2 regions of the Desulfosporosinus sp. BICA1-9 genome follow, and region 1 is predicted to be linked to the other one. Evidence: riboswitches for the same ligand, from Rfam matches in the RefSeq annotation. Region 1 holds a riboswitch; the other holds the start of a gene.
What was found. A riboswitch is a leader RNA that binds a small molecule or an ion and turns the genes downstream of it on or off. The one in region 1 is predicted to bind cobalamin.

Region 1 (4,790 bases):
GGGTTAGAATTGGTATGTTCATTTCTTTAAATAAAGCTATAGTTTGTTCCTGGCTTTTACTATAGAATTGAAAACCGATACCACCACAAATCATTGTATCTATAGCCGGTTCCTTGGTTCCATCAGCATTAAGATCTCTATAGAAGAAAGTTCGGACCGAATCTATTCTTTTATCACTTGGAGAATAAAGCAGAATAGTATTTAATCCTCTTTTCTCCAGAGCTTTTACTGTAGAAGTATATAAGTCTTGATCTGCATTTTTATAAAATGAATCATAGCCGATAATACCTACCCAGGGAGCATTAGCATTATATTCCGGTCTTTCCATGTACCATTTATAATAATCCTCGGGTTGAAAAAAGATTCCAAGTCCCTCTGCATCCGGATGGTAAACAAAAGCCCCTCCAAAACTGATAGGCTCTAAATCTTCAGAAGTAGTATCTTTATAAGCTAAATATAACAATAAACGTTCCCAGTTACTAACACCACTGTTTATAATATAGGCATTTAGGCGATTCCAGTCATTATCGTCCTTATTAACTTGTACTTGTAATTCTTTTACGATCTCTACAATAAATCCTGTTGTACTCCATTGACCTTCTTTTGTTTTTTCTCCAGATCTCTGCACATATATTTGTGGTTGCTTCCCCTCATTTTCCCATTTTGCAGAATAACAATTACTGAAAATATCGCGAAGTATGGCATCTCTATTCGCACCAATCATTTCTAATAAAATAGCATCCGAGTTTAGTATCGCCTCTTGAACTTTGGCAACTTTTTCAGGAGATTCTAAATCTGATGGAGCGAAAATTTTCAGCCCAAATTCGTAGGGTGGATTTCTTTTCTCAATAAGGTTATGATAGGCTTCCACCATCGGAGCTGTGAAACCTGTGGTACCGGTGATTACAACCAGGTTAACAGGATAACCATTAATTACTTTGATCTTACACTCTGCCAGCAACTCTCCACAGGCTGCAGTAACTGTTGCTTCCCCTTCTGCTACTGCCGTTATCAGTCCGTCATCTACTGTTGCCACAGCCTCATTATCACTAGTCCAGGTAATTTCTTGGTCGTTCATTACTCCGCTGAATTGGTCATATACCGTTGCCTGCAACGTTTTCTGTGAACCGATTGTAATCTTGACTGAGGAGTTGTCTAACTCTATCTTGTCTACTCTTATCTCCTCGACTGTTACTTCACAGCTTGCAGCTTTACCATTACTAGTTGCTGTTATATCCGCAGTTCCCACACCAACTGCCGTTACCAGCCCGTCTTTTACTGTTGCCACATTCTTATCTTCTTCACTGCTCCAGGTGATTTCTTGGTCGTTCATTACTCCGTCAAATTGATCATATACTGTTGCCTGCAAGGTTTTAGTTGAACCTACTGCCATTTTGAGCGTGTTCTGGTTTAACTCTATCCTATCTACACTATTGTCATCAGCTCTAACAATAGATGGTAATAGACTTAAGACCATCAAAAACAACATCAAGATTGCAAAAGGCTTTCGAGACCTACTTAATATGTTCTTTCTTAGCATGCTCTTTTTCCCCTCTCCCCCGTGTTCTTATTTACCTTCTTCTACCGGTTGCACCATAATTAATTTACCTGTTTTAGGGTCTTTAAACACAGTCCCCATTTCTTCAAAGCCGCTGCCTGTTTTTGAGTCAACTTGCGGTAAGCTTTCCATTTCTTTTCCTTGTTTTACATCAACAATCGCTTGTTTTGGTTTACCGGCACTACTACTACTACTACTAGGACTGACGTTATAAACATTAATTAACGCAACTATTAAACCTACGCTAAAAACAAACATAACATCCGCTAGATTAGCCAGACTGCTTAATGGATTAAAGTCTTCCTCCGATTGCAACTTTCTTCCCCGTTTGCGCAACATGCTCTCTCACCTCAATAATTGTTTCTAAAATCGTATCCAAATCATTCAAGTAGCGTTCATACCAGCGCCGACGCACCTTCGATATAGTAAAGGTTAAACTACCGGCAAAAACACCAATAATGGTAGCATCAAAAGAAACAATCAGGTACTGAGCCAACATGTTAAAATCTCCTTTACCCAAGCCTACCAAACCTGGTCCTAAAGGAATCAAAGTACCCATTAAACCCAACAAAGGACCCATTTTAGAAATTAAGTCTGTTTTTTCAGTTCTTTTAGCAATTAAATCTTCTTGCTCGCACAAGAGATTTTGAGCGACTATCCGTTGACGAGCTCCTTCTGCGGAAGCTAAGGTTAGGAATTCTGTGACAACTTTTTTTAGTTTAATAGGCAATTCGCTATTTTCCACATAAAGCTCAAGGTTATGGGTTTCTGGTAATTTACTCAAAAACTCTTTTGTTTTAAACTTGTGTATTTTTTTCTCCCCAACCATTTCCCCGATCAGGGCACCTGTCTCGATTACAGCTGTCACTACAAAATAAAGTAAAAAAGCATAACAAGGTATCATTAAACTTTGGGAAATAATATGCATAATTTGATTCAAATACTGGGAACCAACCATAGCCATTTCCTAATCATCTCCTCCAACTTAAACTATTGAAACCAGTTAACATTTCTTTGCCAAACCCCAACGCAAAAAGAACAAAAAATCCAACTGCAGATAAGAGTAATTCTTTTTTGGAGCTTAATACCATAGGTATAAAAGTGTCTTGCATGGTTGCCACTATGTTAGGAATTAAAAAAGCAGATAACAACGTAAAAATGCCTAAAAACAATAACCCTTGATGAAAAAAACTAGCTACGTCAAAATTAAATCGGGTCAATAATCTTCGTAAAATCCAGCTTACTAAGACGATACCTAAAGAAAATGCAATACCTGTTGCGATAGATACAGCATACAAAGGTACCTTTAAACCACCCGCCGTATAAATTACAGATATAACTAGTGCTCCAACACAAAAGGGACATGGTAAAAAACCCAGCCAATAACTAATTTTTTGTTTTATCCCAAGGGTTTTTGTTTCACAAGTACAAATACAAGTACGTTCTACCCCTAAGTAAAGGAAAAGCAAACCTGTTAGGCATGCAAAAGCAAATGTATATTTGTCAATAAAATCTCCAATAAGCTGATATTTCTCGTTAAAAATATAACTTAACAAAACTACAGAACTGCCAAAAATTGTTGCATAACCAGAAATTTTAGGTATGGTTAACCAGGAAGATCCTAAAACCAAGCCTGTTTTGATGCTTAAAATAAGAATGGCCACCAACAAACTAAGAATTAACATCCTTTTTCACCTCCTTCCGGAATAAGCCACTCGACGTAAAAAGCCTCTCAACCGATTGGTCAAGAGGCTAGAAATACTGATAAACATTTGTTCAGCACTAATAATACCTCCTCTATCGCTCGTAGAGTTATTGGCGTGTAGCATTCAGGCAGGTCTTCTGACTCTGGATCATCAATGTTTCATACCTTCCCAGACTCTTCCAGTGGCATAATAGAAACATTTCCCCATCACAGCGGCGGGACCATGCAGGAATTACACCTGCTTCCCTTTTAAACCGAGGCTCTCAAACTTCGGTACCTAAATTCCCTAAATATTTAGTTTTTATAGATATCCAGCGATATTAAAGGGGTTCCGTTTCTCCTCCACTCCTAATAAAAAATAAAGAGACAACCCCACATCACTAATCATAAAGACAGCAATGTATCGGTTGTCTCGGAATCACGTTCTCTTCCGCTTTCAAGTCTCATTCGCATTTTTGAAAGCAGATCCCGCTTGAACAAGACTTTTACCCTCAAGGTCGATTTCCCTCGGGAAACCAAATATGTACCCATAAAAATATCAAAAGCCCTCCAAAATATGAAGGGCTGAATTAAATAATTCCTGCCACCCATCCATCGTGAGTAATGCATATGAGCAATCAGGTCTCCTGGCTCAGGTTCCTCGTTTCGTGCCTCCTTCCCAAGTTTCCTCGGTGGATGTGGCACAAACTCCCCGTTACAGTGGCGGGACCGCGCTGGATTTACACCAGCTTTCCTGTTATGATTTCTCGGCTAAGAAAAATCGCTTGCTCATCTCTATTAAAATTCACAAATTAAATCTATCACAAAAGCAACACATGGTCAAGTGCCGTTGGCACCGAAAAACGCTCTCTTGTGTTAAGAACGGCTTATTCAAACCCATTCCCTCTCTGGCCTGTTCTACAAGTTGCGGAGTTGGTGTCACCCATAGGCTTTAACCTCACAATTTAAAGAAACTGCCTTCTAATGACTAATGGTTTCCTGAATTTCCATTTTCCGAAAACCAATGCTGCGAAAAGCTTGGGGCTTCTTAATATCCAAATTTTAAATAAATTAGGATAGTTGTTGCATTATGAACATAATAATAATATTATATCACTGTATTACTATAGCGTTATGAATAAGAAGGAGGGATAAAACAGATTTAAACTGTTAACATTCCAGACTCTGATTCTATAAAAAGACCAGCTAATAAAAGTCAAGAGTTTGTCTGATTATTTCTTTTAATTTTCGGTTTGTAAAATACGGCATAACAAACTAAGCCATTGAAAAATCCGAACAATGACCTAAACGTTAATTTTTGGGAAGCCCACCTAGAGAAACGGGACGCTCGGCGCTAGCCAAGCAAACTCTCTTTCAATTTGGGGTAACTCTCTGGAGTAAAAGAGACTTTGCAGTCTTCAAGCGTTTGGGTGTAGTGCACGTGTCAATAGGATGATGGCGAGCATATCCTCGGTCTAACGCCCTCCGGTATCCCTCGCATCACCTTTGACACGATCCGAATGGCTCTGTCGTATCCAAACTATTCCT
Region 2 (4,790 bases), on a different contig from region 1:
TAAGTACCAAGACCTCATCGGCCTTGTGAATCAGTTCTTCGCTGGAGTGTTCAACTAACAAAATGGTCAAATCCCTTTTCCGTCGTAGATCATCCAACGTTTGATAGATTTCTGATCGTCCTATCGGGTCGAGTTCTGAAGTTGGTTCATCCAGCACCAAAATTTCAGGTTCCATCACGAGCACACCCGCAATTGCCAAGCGTTGTTTTTCTCCACCTGAAAGTTCCTCAGATATGCGCTGGTTATACCCTTTGAGGCGGACTTTTTCTAAGCTTTGATCGACCCTCAGATTAATCTCATCGAAGGGAACTAAAAAATTGCGGGGGCCAAATGCTGTGTCTTCCTCAACCGTTCGACCGATAATTTGGGTCTCTGGATCTTGTAAGACCAGCCCAAGAACTTTGGACATCGACTGAACTGCAGTTTTCCCTACATTCTTGCCAGCTACGCTCACCTGTCCTGTTAATTTTCCTTCCAGGAGCTGGGGAATTAGACCGTTTAGACACAAACTCAAGGTTGTTTTTCCCGCTCCTGTGGATCCCATTAAGACGATAAATTTCCCTTTTTTCACGGTCAAGCTGATGTTTTTCAAACTGAGTTCTTGGGCGTTCGGATAACAATAAGAAACATTATTGAGTTCAATAGCATTTTTACCGGGTTTTACGGTTTCCACGGTTTCTAGGGTTCCTACAGCTTCTACGGTTTCCACGGTTTCACCTCATCACCTAAATGAGTCGACTTCCCTTAATTGCTTTGTAGGCTACTGCCGAAATAATAACGTTGAGAGCTGCCCCGACGACGAGAAAAGGCATCAAGCCCATTACCCCTCCCATACCCATCAACGGCAGCATGGCAAAGGATGATACAACTCCATTCAGGATAATTCCAACGATAACAGCCGGAATCAGACCGAGCTTCTCATTTACCCAGCGATAGGCTACAGCCCATAAAGCCATTTGTAAAGCAATATATAAATGGATTGGAATCGTCATCGGGAATCCGACAACGGCTGCCGTCAGCAAATGCCCAAAAGCAATAACAATCGCCCCTGTAAGTCCTCCAAAGGCCAGCGCAGCGAAAAATCCGGGTGCCGAATCCATACCAATAGTTCCAACCGGACTTGGGATCTTAATCAGTGCTCCCACAGCACTTAAGGCAATAAAAATGGCCATAATCGATAGTCTTTTGACATTCCAAGCGGAGAGTTTTATGTCCTGTTGTTCTGTACCTAGATTATTCATAAACAATTCCTCCTTAAATTTAGTATAAATGACCGATTCTTGTTAAAGGCAATAAAGGAAACTCTGATGAAAGGAGATGATCAAACGTACTTGATGATGTAGATGATAGAGATGTTGGAAATGATAGTGGTATTAGTGATGATTGTGATAATAAAGACGAAGAAGAAAATATAACACAGCTAGAAGGTCCAGCCGATTTATCCAAGTCGAGAGGACAAGCAGAATCAACGTCCAATCGGGTGTTTATGGTGGAGGCAATAAGTTCTGCTTCTAATCGTATCCCTCTAGACCCTACAGGAATTATGTCATGAATACTTGAGATCTCTAAGAGAGCCTGAATAGCTTTCACTTGTACAATTTCTGGATCCTCTGGATTGTTGAGCTCAGATCCGACTTTAGGAAACCCTAAACAATAGACGTCATCCCCTCGTTGAGCAGTTCCAATACGCAACTTGTTTTTCTCAGCCACCCCGATCACACTGATTCCGAGCCCAGTTTGCTGGGTCGTCATGTTTTTTTCCGTGCTGATCGCCATGGGTAGAGTTTTTAATCCGGCTGATTCTAGTTCATCGTTCACCCCCCTTAATATTTCATCTCCTGTGGGATACGGCTCATTAGAAATCGCCACAGTCATTAATTCTGGCACTGCCCCTGTGGATAAGACTTCCAGCAAAGCCACCCGTGTCGTTAACCTTCCTGTAATAGTCCATGGAACCTTATATTCATCTAATTCCTTCATACCAATCGCACCACAGGAATCACAGGAAGCCACCAAATATTGTGCATTATTTATCGAAACAACCTCAACATCTCGACCAAGGTATCCCAATGTTTCACCCCCTTTTTCTAAAAAGGTAAATAAAAAAGTTCATAGTCTAATTTTCTTTTCACCACATGATAAGAAAATTGACCATGAACTTTACCTTAATTCATGACTTACTACGTTACTGGCAGGTCTCCTGACTTAGAATCATAGACTCTATGCACCTTCCCGGTTTCCCAGTGGTTAAAGCATAAGTCTCCTCTTTACAGTGGTGGGTCCGTCCGGGATTCTCACCCAGTTCCCTATTCTCCCTTTGAAGGGCACCAGTAACAAACGAGTATTTAGTTATATTTATTTTAATGCAAGATGCGTAATATTACAAGACTAGATTCAAGCTTTTCTTTCGGTTTTTGCTCGACTACTTATTCATTACGGGATCCCGTAATTGTCAAAGTTTTAATAACGCGCTTCTTAGGCTTGGTAATGGCAGATGCTTAGAGAGATACTTTGGTTAATATTTCGAATATACTTAATTAGTCAATTCACTGTATCTACGTAAAACCACTTAAGCTATAGATGAAAAAAGCTGGGTGATCTAATAATCACACCAGCTTTCATCTCTCTGACTAATTATCCATTATTCTTTCTAGAATAGCGTCTAGTACAGGTACTTTCACCTGCTGCCATACAGCTATCTGTTTGAACAGTGAAATCCTGTGATATTGCCTTTAGCGCCGTCTCAAACCACTTGTCACACCCTGCTTGACATTGTCCCGGTGCTCCGTAATCCTTGTAAGAACCTACCCACGGACAGCTATCATGGATGAGGAGAACGTCATTTCCTTCTTTGACCGATTTTGCACTTTCGCCCATGACAAGACTAGCTCGCACAAAGGCATTGACTATTTGTTCTAGGTCCGCAGTATCTCGTCCTCGCTTGAGATAACTTTCCGCAGTTCCCTCTCCAACTGATTCCCAAAAGCGATCTACTAAGGCGACGGTTTCCTCTGCTCCAAATTTTTCCTCCAGAACCATTCTCCAGCGATGGAAAAAATCATGGGAAATGAAAATCATGGAACGCCAATCTCTTTCCAGCTTCTTGATAACATCAGCATTTATTTCTGACAAGCTTACTCCTCCTTAGGCGATTTAAGGTTTAATGCCTCTTTCGGCATAAAACAATTCCAAAGCTGCCTGATATTCCGCAATTTCTTGCTCAGAAACTACCTGACCACACTCATAGCAACTATTCGTTAAACGGTCATACCAACGGCAACTACACTCACTACAGCCGAGTTCCGGGGCCCCACTTGGATTTAAAAAAATCATTTCTACCACTGCTCCTTCAAGCCTACTCAAAACTCTCCCCAACAGTTTCAAGGTTAACGACAAGCCCCCAGAATTGGAATCCCTAAAACCTCTACTAACTCTTCATAGCCTAAGTTTAGTAGTTCATTCTTGTTTTTCATTACATAATAGAGGATACTGCCCTGGCGAATCTGTTCTCTCATTTCATGAAAGGGATTATCCTCTGCTTTACTCTGCAGGGACTCTAGGGCTGCATCATCGGCTATCATCAATAGGTCTACACTGGCATTCTGAAAACCTGTAAAGGATTGGTAATCAACTACCATTTTATCGGCTTGCCTTCGCCAGATCAACATGGTTCCAACGGGGGATTCAAACTCTTTTTTGGGCAATATCCCTAAGCTGGCTCCCGGAAGCATGTCAGTAAAGATCTCCTGCCTGCGGTCAAGTATGGCTTGCCAGATTTCAGCATCTAAAAACTTTTCATAGACTGTTGATACCACGATAGCTCACCCCCGTATCTCTCATCTAAATCCGTACGCCTAAGCGATATCCCTCATGAATTGCCTGTAAAAGTCCCCTGGGAACTAAGGCATCACCAATCCCATGTAACTCATCCACCATAAATTCAAACTCTTGGAACAACTCTTGATTTGGCTTTCTGGGTGAGGCAACAATCACCGTATCTGCCTCGACAAAAATCTCTTCCCCTTTGTCATTGACGACAGTTACTCCACCTGCTCCGATTTTTAGCGGTCTACAAAGAGTTAAGGTCCTTATTTTCAGTTGGTCTATCCAAGAGGAATGCCGCCATTTCCAAGTGGGGATGACATCTCCTGCAATACGTTTTTCCTTTTCCACAATGGTGACTTCTTTACCCTCCTGGGTAAGGCCTTCCGCCAAGGTCAAACCAATCTTGCCTCCCCCTAATACGACCACCTTTTGCCCCACTTTAACCTTTCCTCTAGCAACATCGGCAGCCAATACCAATACTCCTTCTTGTTCCGGTACCGGGATGGCACTCATATCAACTCCAGCTCCCACGGCAAGCACTGCGACATCATATTGATGAAGAACACTTCTCATAAGCTTGGGGTTTACATCGGTATTGAGATTGACCTTGATTCCTAACTTATCGAGCATCGTTTTATAATAGGATATTTGGCTTTGGAGGTCCTCTTTATTGGCAATGTCATAGGCTGCATAGCCTACAAGACCACCACCAATGCTGTCACCCTTATCATAAATTGTAACATCATGCCCTCGCTTAGTTGCGGTTATTGCACACTCAATCCCTGCCGGTCCTGCTCCGACAATCATAATCTTCTTTTTAACCACAGCCGGAGTAATATGGTATTCCGGTTCAACTTCATGGCCTAAGGCAGGATTATTGGTACAGAGATAAGGTAGATCTCTAAATAGTCGGGCCAGACAATTCATACAGCCTAAGCAATGTTTTGCCTCATCCAGGCGATCCT

Region 2: it holds a riboswitch for cobalamin, as region 1 does, so the genes downstream of both, JL57_RS32080 (hypothetical protein) here and JL57_RS26610 (DUF2162 family putative transporter) in region 1, are expected to answer to the same signal.

The regions. Positions count from the first base shown of each region.
Region 1 covers NZ_JUEE01000213.1:55,812-60,601, forward strand. Annotated here, with positions in the region: gene JL57_RS26590 (cobaltochelatase subunit CobN) at 1-1,540, opposite strand, end outside; gene JL57_RS26600 (DUF2149 domain-containing protein) at 1,568-1,873, opposite strand; gene JL57_RS26605 (MotA/TolQ/ExbB proton channel family protein) at 1,851-2,522, opposite strand; gene JL57_RS26610 (DUF2162 family putative transporter) at 2,530-3,243, opposite strand; cobalamin riboswitch at 3,373-3,559, opposite strand; cobalamin riboswitch at 3,862-4,046, opposite strand.
Region 2 covers NZ_JUEE01000258.1:21,529-26,318, forward strand. Annotated here, with positions in the region: gene JL57_RS32070 (ABC transporter ATP-binding protein) at 1-709, opposite strand, end outside; gene JL57_RS32075 (ECF transporter S component) at 726-1,241, opposite strand; gene JL57_RS32080 (hypothetical protein) at 1,261-2,070, opposite strand; cobalamin riboswitch at 2,173-2,347, opposite strand; gene JL57_RS32085 (L-2-amino-thiazoline-4-carboxylic acid hydrolase) at 2,635-3,132, opposite strand; gene JL57_RS32090 (hypothetical protein) at 3,154-3,363, opposite strand; gene JL57_RS32095 (hypothetical protein) at 3,387-3,815, opposite strand; gene JL57_RS32100 (FAD-dependent oxidoreductase) at 3,841-4,790, opposite strand, start outside.